Regions from separate parts of the Lysobacter sp. K5869 genome, predicted to be linked through region 2. Evidence: riboswitches for the same ligand, from Rfam matches in the RefSeq annotation. Region 2 holds a riboswitch; the other holds the start of a gene.

Region 1 (5,591 bases), 1.5 Mb from region 2:
GTCTCGCCGCGGTGATCGGCCCGCTGCTGTTCGGCGCGGTCTACGTCGCCGGCGCCGGCCATTGGGACGGCTGGGTGTGGGTGATCGGCGCGGCGCTGTACCTGCCGTGCGTGCCGGCGCTGCGCGCCTTGCTGCGCGGCCCGCGCGCGGCGGCCGGCGGCGACGAATCCGCCGACGCGGCGGCGGCCGGTTAAGCCTTCACGTACACCCAGGCGCGGCCGCCCGAGGCCAGCATGGCCTCGACGCGGCGGTAGTCGTCGACTTCGTACGCGTCGGCGCGCGCCAGTTCCTCGGCGCTGATCGCGAACACCGTGCCGGCGACGCGGTCGGCGTCGTCGCCGCTGGGCTCGACGATGGGGTGATGGGTTTCGCCGCTGGTGGCGACGACCTGCGGGTCTTCGATCTTCACCATCGCGCGGCGGAAGCCGACCAAGGCGTCGGCTTCGCCGTGCAGCAAGCGGCCGAAGGTGGCCTGCTGCACGGCCGGCAATTGCAGGGTGCCGTAGGAAAACAAACGTTGATCGTGGGCGGCGCTCATGGCGATGTCGTCGTCGGTGCGTGAACCGGAACGCTAAGCGGCGCCGGCCGCGCGCGCAATCGCCGCGCGCGGCCGACGACGGTGCGGTGCGCGGCCGTTCAGGCCGCGGCGGTCTCGCGCAACGCCGACCAACGCTGCGCCAGCTGCGCGGCGAACAAGCGCGCGGCCGGCGGGTGCGCGGCCAGATGCAGGAACGGTTCGATGAACTCCAGCTCCATCAGCTGGAACTCGCCCTCGACCACCACGCCGTCCACGCGCACATACGCATGATCGCGATAGCCCAGCGCCGCCACCGCGTCGAGCGCGCGCCGCGCCGAGGCCAACAGCGGCGCGGGCGGCTCGGTGACCGCCGCCGTGCCGCCGTAGTAGGTCTGCACGCGGTAATCGTCCTGCGCCGGCTTCTTCAGCACGGCATGGCTGTAGAGGCCGCCGAAGAACAGCAGCGACCACTCGCCTTCCTCGACCACTTGCGGCACGAACGGCTGGATCAGGTAATCCAGCTCGCGCGGCAATCGCGCCACGGCTTGAGCGAAGGCCTCGTCGCCGATGCGCCCGCGCACCGTGTTCCAGGCGCCGCCGCTGACGCTGGGCTTGACCACCACCTCGCCCTGCAACGGCGCCAGCGCGGCGTCGAGCTCGCCGCCGCGCGCGTGCACGGTCGGAATGATCGCCACGCCTTGCGCGGCGAGTTCGAGCAAATAGCGCTTGTCGCTGTTCCACACCAGCAGCGGCAGCGGATTGGCGATCGGGCGACGCAGCGCCTCGATGCGCTGATACCACTGCAGGAACTCGGTGTAGCGTTCGAAGTAATCCCAGGTGCTGCGCACCAGCAGCGCATCGTGCGCGGCCCAATCCACCGCCGGATCGCTCCAGATGCGGGCGTGGACGTGGATGCCGTGCGCGCGCAACGCGGCGATCAGGCCGGCGTCGTCTTCGTGCGGTTCGGGTTGGACGTCGGAGACGACCAGGGCGAGCGAGAGCGGGGGATCGAAGCGCGCGAAGCCCGGCGCGTGCGGATCGGTGACGAACGAGTGCGGATCGGAAACAGGCATGACGCCTCCAGGATGATCGGGAGGGCGCCCTTGCTCGGCATCGCGGCCCGAGCGTGGCGGAGCGTCGGCCCCGTCGCAGCACCCCTCGGATCCGGACGCGCGGCGCCGTGTCGGCGTTCGCGCAGTGGATGCATCGCGTCGCGATGCCGGCGCAGTGTTCGCTGCGATGCGGCGGGCTGTCAACGCGGAATTCGCGCGTGGGGCGAAATAGCGAAACCTTCGCGGGGTCGGTTGGGGGCGCGCGAAAATTTTTCGCGGTGCGGTGCGGTGCGGTGCGGTGCGGTGCGGTGCGGTGCGGCGGTAGGCGGGGTTCGTCGTTGTTAGGAGTTCGCGGTCGCAGCTTGCGCAGCTCCTACAGGGGGCGAGTGTAGGAGCTGCGTGAGCTGCGACCGCGACATCGCGGCTACGACGCGACTTTCGTCGTAGCCGCGCCCCCGCGATCGCGGCTTACGCCGCTCCTACCTGCGAGGCGGCGCTCAATACCCCGCCGCCTGCCCGTCTTTGCGCGACTCGCTCGCGCCGATGTAGCCGCCGTTCGGATTGACCATGATCGCCTGATACCCGCCGTACGGCCCCAGCGCGAAGCGCACGCTGTGCCCGCGCCGCACCAGTTCGCGCACGGTCTCGTAGGAGAAGCCGGTTTCCAGATCGAGTTCGCCGCCGTCGCTCATCGCCACCATCTGCCCGGCCGGTTCGGTCGAGCCGTCGTGCTGGATGCGCGGCGCGTCGCCGGCTTCCTGCAGGTTCATGCCGAAGTCGATCAGATTCATGACGATCTGGGCGTGGCCCTGCGGCTGCATCGCGCCGCCCATCACCCCGAACGACAGCCACGGCTTGCCGTCCTTGGTCACGAACGCGGGAATGATGGTGTGGAACGGCCGCTTGCCGGGCGCGAACGAGTTCGGGTGGCCTTCCTTGAGCACGAACTGCTCGCCGCGGTCCTGGAAGATGAAGCCCAGCCCCGGCGGCGCCATGCCGCTGCCCATGCCGCGGTAGTTGGACTGGATCAGCGACACCATCATGCCGTCGGCATCGGCCACGGTCATGTAAATGGTGTCGCCCTGGTCGAGCTGCGCGGGCGTCGCCGGCTGCGCTTCCTTGAGCACCTTGTCCAGCGAGATCTGCTTGCGCCGTTGCGCGGCGTAGTCCTTGGAGATCAGCTTGGCGACCGGCGAGCGCTTTTCGAACGCCGGATCGGCGTACCAGCGCGCTCGGTCGGCGAAGGCGAGCTTCTTGGCCTCGGCGAACAGGTGCACGTGCTCGACGCTGCCGAAGCCGTACGACTTCAGGTCGTAGCCTTCGAGAATATTGAGGATCTGCAGCGCGGCGATGCCTTGCCCGTTCGGCGGCAGTTCCCAGACATCGTAGCCGCGGTAATTGCTGCTGACCGGCTCGACCCACTCGCCGTGGTGCGCGGCCATGTCCTCGTAGCTCAGATAGCCGCCGTTGGCCTTGAAGTAAGCGCCGACGGTGCGGGCGATGTCGCCCTTGTAGAACGCGTCGCGCCCGCCCTGGGCGATCTGTTCGAGGGTGTGGGCGAGGTTGGGGTTCTTCCACATCTCGCCGGTGCGCGGTGCGCGGCCGTCGATGGTGAACTGTTCCTTGAAGCCCGGCCACTTCGACAGGCGCGGCACCGAGGCGTTCCAGTAGTACGCGATCACCTCGTGCACCGGATGGCCTTCGCGCGCGTAGCGGATCGCCGGCGCGAGGTTCTCGGCCATCGGCTTGCGGCCGAAGCGCTCGTGCAGCGCGAACCAGCCGTCGACGGCGCCGGGCACGGTCACCGGCAGCGGGCCGTGCGGCGGGATTTCCTTGAGCCCGCGCTTTTGGAATTCGGCCAGGCTCAGCGACTGGGGCGAGCGGCCGGAGCCGTTGTAGCCGTAGAGCTTCTTGGTTTTCGGATCCCACACGATCGCGAACAGATCGCCGCCGACGCCGTTGCCGGTCGGCTCCATCAGCCCGAGCGCGGCGTTGGCGGCGATGGCCGCGTCGACCGCGCTGCCGCCGGCCTTCATCACGTCCAGCGCGATCTGCGTGGTCAGCGGATGCGAGGTCGCGGCCATCGCGTGCGGCGCGTACACCTCGCTGCGGGTGGCGAAGGTCTTGCCGCCGATGCGGTCGGCGGCGTGCGCGGCCGGCGCGAGGGCGAAGGCGCACGCCAGCGCCAGCGGCGCGAGCAGCGACGCCGCGCGGCGCCGGGCGGTGATCGAAGAAGGCATGACGGAACTCCCCAGGACAGCGTCCGACGATAGCGCAGGCCGGCGCGGAACTGAGTAGGCCGAAAGTCGAGCGCGGCCGTTCGCGGCCGGCTGAACGCGCGTATTTCGCAGGACGAGCGGCGCGATGCGGCTGCGCAACATGGAATCGCCCGAAGCGGCAACGGGGCGCGGCGGCGCGAACCCCGCCGCCGATACCGGCGCGGCGCCGCCGTCGCGGGTTAGGATCGGGCCTTCCCACCGCAGCGAGGCGGAGGCGCGCATGCACCACCACCACCGGCATAGCATCGCGGCGCGCGGCTTCGCCGCCGTCCTCGGCCTGTGGCTGTGCGCCGCGGCCGCGTTCGCCCAACCCGGAGTGCGAGCCATGCGCGCGAGCCAGGCGTTTTCCTCACCGGCCGCCGCAGGTTTGGCGCAGGCCGCGGCCGACGGCGACGCCGCGCGGGTGCGCGCGCTGGTGGCCGCCGGCGCGGACCCGAACGCGCGCGGCGAGCGCGGCATCACCGTGCTGCAATGGGCGCTGTATCAGCGCAGCGTGGACGGCCTGCGCGCGCTGCTCGCCGCCGGCGCCGATCCGGCGCGGGGCGCCGACGATGGCACGACGGTATTGCAGTTGGCGGCGATGGCCGACGATCCGAAGTATCTGCGCGCGTTGCTCGAGGCCAAGGTCGATCCGAATCTGCCCAACACCGTGACCGGCGCGAACGCGCTGGCGGCGGCGCTGACGGCCGAGCGGGCGGACCATTTCGCCGCCTTGCTCGCCGCCGGCGCCGATCCCGGGCATGCCGACCGCGTGGGGAATACGCCGTTGCACGTGGCGGCGAAGATCAACGAATTCGGGCATGCCCTGGCCTTGCTGCGGGCGGGGGCGGACCCGAAGGCGCGCAATGCGCAGGGGGCGACGTTTCAGCGCTACATGTTCATGAGTCCGGATCGGTTGCTCAATGCGAAGACGCGGGCGGAGCGGGGGGCGGTGGCGGATTGGTTGGGGGAGCGGGGGATTGGGTTGGAGAACGCGGCGGGGAAGTGAGGTTCTGCCGTTGCTGTTGCTGTTGTTCGCGCTCTGCTTTCTCTAGCTTTGCTCTGGTTTTTGACCGGACGCATCCCCACCCGAGGCCCACGTTCCGCAGCCCCGGAGGGCGCGCGCATGGATGCGCGCGCGCGCCATGGGTCAGGATGACCCTTATGGCGCGGCCCCGCGCCCGGTGCTGGACCTAGTGGCTCTTGATTCGAAAACAGGGAAAGCGCCTTTCTTTGGTTACTTTCTTTGGTAAGACAAAGAAAGTAACTCGGCCGCTTGCGGACGAAAGCTTTAAGCGTTTGATCTTCGCTTGTCGTCGTGCGCCTCTTACCAGAGAAAGCGAAAGCAACATCAAAATGGATTCCGGCTTTCGCCGGAATGACGGTGGGTGGGGTGCTCCGCCACGTGCGAGAAACGCAGCTCGCACTCCGTCATTCCGGCGAAAGCCGGAATCCATTTTGACTTTGCCGTTGGTTTTGCCTTCAACGCAGCAACGAGTGACGACAAGCCACAATCCAGAGCGTTCCGTCCGCAAGCGGCCGGGTCACTTTCTTTGTCTTGCCAAAGAAAGTAACCAAAGAAAGGCGCTTTCCCTGTTTTCGAATCAAGAGCCACTAGGGCTCGACGTTGCGCGGGGCTGCGCCATAAGGGGCATCCTGCCCCATGGCGCACGTGCGCATCCATGCGCGCGCCCTCCGGGGCTGCGGGACGTGGGCTTTGCTTGGGGATGCGTCAAAGCGAACTACAACGGCAACGGCAATAGC
Region 2 (5,591 bases):
AGGAACGGACGCTCGCCTTCGGCGGACGCGCCTTCGCCGATGTAGTACAGGCTGTTGCCGTCGGCGCTGGTGAGCAGGCGCTCGCCGCCGCCGGCGTCCATCACCGTCACCGGCTGGCCCGGATCGTTGTAGCGGTCTTCGCTGCTGCCGTCGCGCAGCAGTTCCGGCGCGCGGTCGCCGTGATCGGGCGCGATCCGCCACTGGCGGATCTTGCGGGTCTTCCACCAGAACTCGTCGATCAGCGCCAGCTCGCCGCTGCCCCAATGCGCGCCCTCGAAGCGCGCGCCGAGCCGCGCCAGCGTCTGCGGCGGCTTGTCGAACGGCGCGGCCTGCATGAACACCGCGTCGCGGATCTCGACCGCGCGCGCCGGGTCGCCGCCGTCCTGCGCCTCGGCCCACACCAGCGTGGCCGGCGCGTCGCCGCGCCACTGCACCTCGCGCGGGCCGGTCGGCACCGCGTCGTTGCCGGTCGGCAGGCCGTCCACCAGCGGCAGGCGCGCGATTTCGTATTCGAAGCGGCCGTTGCCGTCGAGCACTTCGACCCGGCGCGCGAACATGTCGGCCGGCACCAGATACGAGAACGGCCGCTCCAGGCGCGTGGTCAGCACATGGCGGCCGTCGGGCGAGACCGAGGCGCGCATGAACAAGTCCGGCGCGCCGAGCTTGGTCGTTTGCCCGGCCAGATCCACGCTCGCCAATTGCGAACGCAGGTAATAGGCGAACAGGCGCGCATCGCTCTCGTTGCGCAGCAGATCCTGATAGGTGCGCACTTGCCGCACGCCGCCGCCGGACTGGCTTTCCTGCGTGGCCGGGCCGCTCGGCGCGGCGGCCGCGGCCGGCGCTTCGCCCTGATCGTCGGGCTGCAGGCGCACCAGCAGACGGCGGCTGTCGGGCATCCATTCGTAGCCGCGGCCGGCGACGGTGTTGAGGCCGGAGACGAGCTTGCGCGCGCGCCGGGTTTCCAGTTCCACCAGCCACAGCTCGTTGGCGCCGCTGGCGGCGTCGACGCGGTTGAACGCGAGCCAGCGCTGATCGGGCGACCATTGCAGCGTCGCCAGCGACAGCGGCGACGGCAAACCCTCGATCGGCACGGTCTTGCCGCTGGCGATCTCCAGCAGTTCCAAACCGCTGCCGAAACTGAAACGGCTGGCCGCGCGCACGCGCGGATGGATGCGCATGCCGGCGAGCTTGAGCTCGGGTTGCGCGACCACCTCGATGCCCGGCAGCGACGGCGTGCGCACCATCGACACCAGATCGCGATGCGGGCTGATCGACAGCTGCGGCGGACGCGGCGCATCGACGATGGCTTGCAGCGGCTTGGGCGGCAGTTGATAGCCCTCGCCCCACGCGCTCGCGGCGGCCGGCGCGGCGGCGGCGGTTTTGCCGGCCTTGGCCGCCGGCGCGGCCTGCGCCGACAGACACAGCGCCAGCGCCGCCGGCAGCAACAGCCGCGCGATCGACGCCGGCGAACGGCGGCCGCGGGGCGGCGTGGAAAGGCGGCGGGCGAAGCGGCGCGCGGGCGAATTCATGCGGATCGGTCCTCGGATGCGGAGATATCGGAACGCGCGCCGCCCGCGGCCGTCCGCGTCGCGGCCGGCGGCGATGCGCGGCCGCGCTCCCCGTCCCGAGCTTAGCCGGCCCGCGCGCCGCCGCGCCTATGCCGATGGGGGCGGTTCGCGCCGCGCGCCGCGACGGCGGTCGCGTTCAGCCTCGCGCTCGCCCGTCTTTGGGCGGGCGTCGGCCCCGCGATATACTTCGCGCTCAGCCCGCCGAGGGGCGCTGCGACCGTGACGGACACGGCCAGGCTCGGCGAGGCGCAGGTCCCAACGGCGCCCGGTTTGAGTCTTCGCGACTCGCCGGACCCGGCATCCCGCCGGCTCCCCCCGCACTGGAGCTAATCCGCATGAACGCTGTACCCAAGACCTTCTCGACCGAAGGCGATTACAAGGTCGCCGACATTTCCCTGGCCGACTGGGGCCGCAAGGAAATCGACATCGCCGAGCACGAAATGCCGGGCCTGATGTCGATCCGCAAGAAGTACGCCGCCGCGCAATCGCTCAAGGGCGTGCGCGTGACCGGCTCGCTGCACATGACCATCCAGACCGCGGTGCTGATCGAGACCCTGCGCGACCTCGGCGCCGACGTGCGCTGGGCCTCGTGCAACATCTTCTCGACCCAGGACCACGCCGCCGCGGCGATCGCCGCCAGCGGCACCCCGGTGTTCGCCTGGAAGGGCGAGTCGCTGGAGGAATACTGGGACTGCACCCTCGCCGCGCTGAGCTTCCCCAACGGCCAGGGCCCGGAGCTGGTCGTCGACGACGGCGGCGACGTGACCCTGCTGATCCACAAGGGCTATGAGCTCGAGAACGGCGACGGCTGGGTCAACACCCCGTCGGGCAACCACGAAGAGCAAGTCATCAAGAACCTGCTCAAGCGCGTCCACGCCGAGCGCCCGGGCTTCTGGCACGAAGTGGTCAAGCATTGGAAGGGCGTCTCGGAAGAGACCACCACCGGCGTGCACCGCCTGTACCAGCTGGCCGAAGCCGGCACCCTGCTGATCCCGGCGATCAACGTCAACGACTCGGTCACCAAGTCCAAGTTCGACAACCTCTACGGCTGCCGCGAGTCGCTGGCCGACGGCCTCAAGCGCGCGATGGACGTGATGCTGGCCGGCAAGGTCGCGGTGGTGTGCGGCTACGGCGACGTCGGCAAGGGCTCGGCCCACTCGCTGCGCGCTTACGGCGCCCGCGTCGTGGTCACCGAGATCGACCCGATCAACGCGCTGCAGGCGGCGATGGAAGGCTTCGAGGTCAACACCGTCGAAAGCACCCTGGGCCGCGGCGACATCTACGTCACCACCACCGGCAACAAGGACGTGCTGACCCTGGACCACATGTCGAAGATGAAGGACCAGGCCATCGTCTGCAACATCGGCCACTTCGACAACGAGATCCAGGTCGACGCGCTGAACGCGTCGGGCGCCAAGCGCCTGAACATCAAGCCGCAGGTCGACAAGTACACCTTCGCCAACGGCAACTCGATCTTCCTGCTGGCCGAAGGCCGCCTGGTCAACCTCGGCTGCGCCACCGGCCACCCGAGCTTCGTGATGTCGAACTCGTTCTCCAACCAGACCCTCGCCCAGATCGACCTGTGGGCGAACAAGGACAGCTACGAGCCGAAGGTCTACATCCTGCCGAAGAAGCTCGACGAGGAAGTCGCGCGTCTGCACCTGGAAAAGATCGGCGTGAAGCTGACCACGCTGACCGACGAGCAGGCCCAGTACCTGGGCGTGTCGGTGGACGGTCCGTACAAGCCGGATCATTACCGCTACTGATCGGTTCGCCTTCGGGCGCTATCGACGCAACGAAATCGGGCGCCTTGGGCGCCCGATTTCGTTGCGGCCGTCGATCGGGGAGCCGGCGTCGGCCGCGCCCCCGCGGCGCGCATCAGGGCCGCTTGCCGCGCCTGCGCGCATACAAGGCCCCGGCGAGCGGCGCGTACACCGCCAACAGCCACATCAACGACGTAAGCTCGAAAGCCACGACGATCAGCGCAAGCGTCACGCCGATCCCGCCAGCGACCGCGAGGACGAGCGTATCGGTGAATGCGGTTTTCATGCGATCCGTTCCTCGCTCCAGACGGCGCCGACGCTGGGTCTTGTCTACTACGGCGCCGGCCGCTCCCGCAACTCACGCCGCCCGGACTCGGTTGCGTCGCGTCTCCCATAGGCCGCGCGCCGCCTCCGTCGGTCGCCTCGTCCCCCGGCCGACGGGCCGTTTGTGATCCCGATCACTGACCGCTCAGCGCCGCCGCCCGAGCCTGGACCCGCAGCCGCCGGCTGCGGCACAAGGACGAACCGCAGGCCCGGCGCCATCGCGTCCGGCGTAACGTCCTTGGGCCTCCTTCGAACCACAGGAGTCGCATCATGGGCAACGAGCGTCCCGCAGTGATCAAGACCGTGCTTCAGAAAGGATCGGCCATTCCGGCCAGCGAAGCCCTGCGCGCCAACAGCGCCTCGGCCGCCGAGTTCAAGGCCGCGATGGTCGAACTCAACGCCCCGACGGCGCAGGAACAGTCCTTCCTCGACGAGTTCGCCAAGTAAGCGGCCCGCGCCGCCGGCGCGTGGCGCGCGTTCGCGCGCGCCACGCGTTCGCCGTCCACGCATCGGAGCAGCGACGATGATTCCGTACGAACGCGAGCGCAGCCTCGACGACGCCGACCGCATCCTGCGCGAATGCATCGCGCGCCGCGGCTGGTGCGTCGACACCGACCGCTTGGGCGAGGGCTTGGTCACGGCCAAATGCTTCCTGCTCGACGCCGACGGCCAGGTGCTGAGCTTCGGCGGCGGCAAGGGCGAGGCGGACGCGGCCTATACCGGCGCGCTGTACGAAGCGGTCGAACACTATTACTGCAAGGCCTCGGCGCTGCCGCAGCGGTGGGATTATCCGAGCGCGCGCGCGATCGCCGAGGACCCGCGCTACGCCGCGCTGCCGTTCCTGTCGTGCTTCGCCGAACAAGCCGAGCGGCGCCTGGCGTGTCGCGATTACATCGCGTATTCGGGCGACGAAACCCTGCCCGTGCCGCTGTTCCTGACCTTTCCCGATTACCCGGGCGGCGCCCGCGCCGCCGACCCGCGCGACGAGTTCGACTACGCCAGCGCCATGCGCTTCGGCTCCAACAGCGGCACCGCGATCGGCGCCAGCTTCGAGGAAGCGGCGCTGCACGGCATCGGCGAGATCCTCGAACGCGACGCATGGTCGTTGTTCCTGATCGCGCACTACCTCGGCGGCGAGCGCGCGTACGGACGCTGGATCGAACCGTCCTCGCTGCCCGACGACCTCGCGCGCATCCACCGCATCGCCGAACGGCGCATCGGCGGCCCGATCCGCCTGATCGACATGACCACCGATCTGGCCTACCCGGCGTTCATCGCCGTCGCCGAACAGCGGCTGGAAGACGAAGTCGTGTTCTCGCACGGCTGCGGCGCCTCGCCGTATCCGCGCCACGCCGCCCTGCGCGCCTTGAGCGAACTGGTGCAATGCGTGGACATCAAGCAAGACACCGAGCACCTCGCCGGCCTGGACCGGCTCGCGCTGGAGCTGCTGGCCGGCTACCCGCGCCTGCGCGATTGCGCGATGGGCGAGATCGATCCGCGCCGCCTGCATCGCGGCCCCTGGGACTACGCCGAGCCCGAGCGAATGACGCCGCAGCGGCTGCTGCCGGCGGTCGTCGCCGGCTTACGCGAACGGGGGCTCGACTTGTACTACGCGGTCAACCATCGCGAGGGCGACGATTTCTGCGTGGTCAGCAGTCTGTCGCCGGAGCTGGAGCGGTTTTTCCTGGTCTCCACCGGCGTGGTGATGGCGCCGGGGCGGCGTGGGAGCGAGTTCCTGCGCAAGCACCGTGCGGCTGCCGCGCGGACGGATGAGCCGGAATTGCGCGTCGAAGCCTGAAGCGACGCCTCATCGGATCTTCGCCCGACCGCGCCGGCTCGCCGACGGCGACGCCGCGCCCGCGCAGCGGTGGGTGCGGCCTCGCGCGGTACGGACCAGCGATAACCGATCCCGCCGCGGCCCGCGCCAATCGCAGCC

Evidence for each region. A riboswitch is a leader RNA that binds a small molecule or an ion and turns the genes downstream of it on or off. The one in region 2 is predicted to bind S-adenosylhomocysteine.
Region 1: another riboswitch for S-adenosylhomocysteine. It lies ahead of J5226_RS05290 (hypothetical protein); the one in region 2 lies ahead of ahcY (adenosylhomocysteinase).

What each region holds. Positions count from the first base shown of each region.
Region 1 is NZ_CP072597.1:1,232,431-1,238,021, forward strand. Features, by position in the region: gene J5226_RS05280 (TCR/Tet family MFS transporter) at 1-194, shown strand, start outside; gene J5226_RS05285 (gamma-glutamylcyclotransferase family protein) at 191-538, opposite strand; gene J5226_RS05290 (hypothetical protein) at 637-1,590, opposite strand; S-adenosyl-L-homocysteine riboswitch at 1,606-1,683, opposite strand; gene ggt (gamma-glutamyltransferase) at 2,067-3,809, opposite strand; gene J5226_RS05300 (ankyrin repeat domain-containing protein) at 3,934-4,836, shown strand.
Region 2 is NZ_CP072597.1:5,730,403-5,735,993, forward strand. Features, by position in the region: gene J5226_RS24300 (prolyl oligopeptidase family serine peptidase) at 1-1,529, opposite strand, end outside; S-adenosyl-L-homocysteine riboswitch at 1,766-1,842, shown strand; gene ahcY (adenosylhomocysteinase) at 1,904-3,334, shown strand; gene J5226_RS24310 (hypothetical protein) at 3,447-3,617, opposite strand; gene J5226_RS24315 (hypothetical protein) at 3,926-4,102, shown strand; gene J5226_RS24320 (YcaO-like family protein) at 4,179-5,453, shown strand.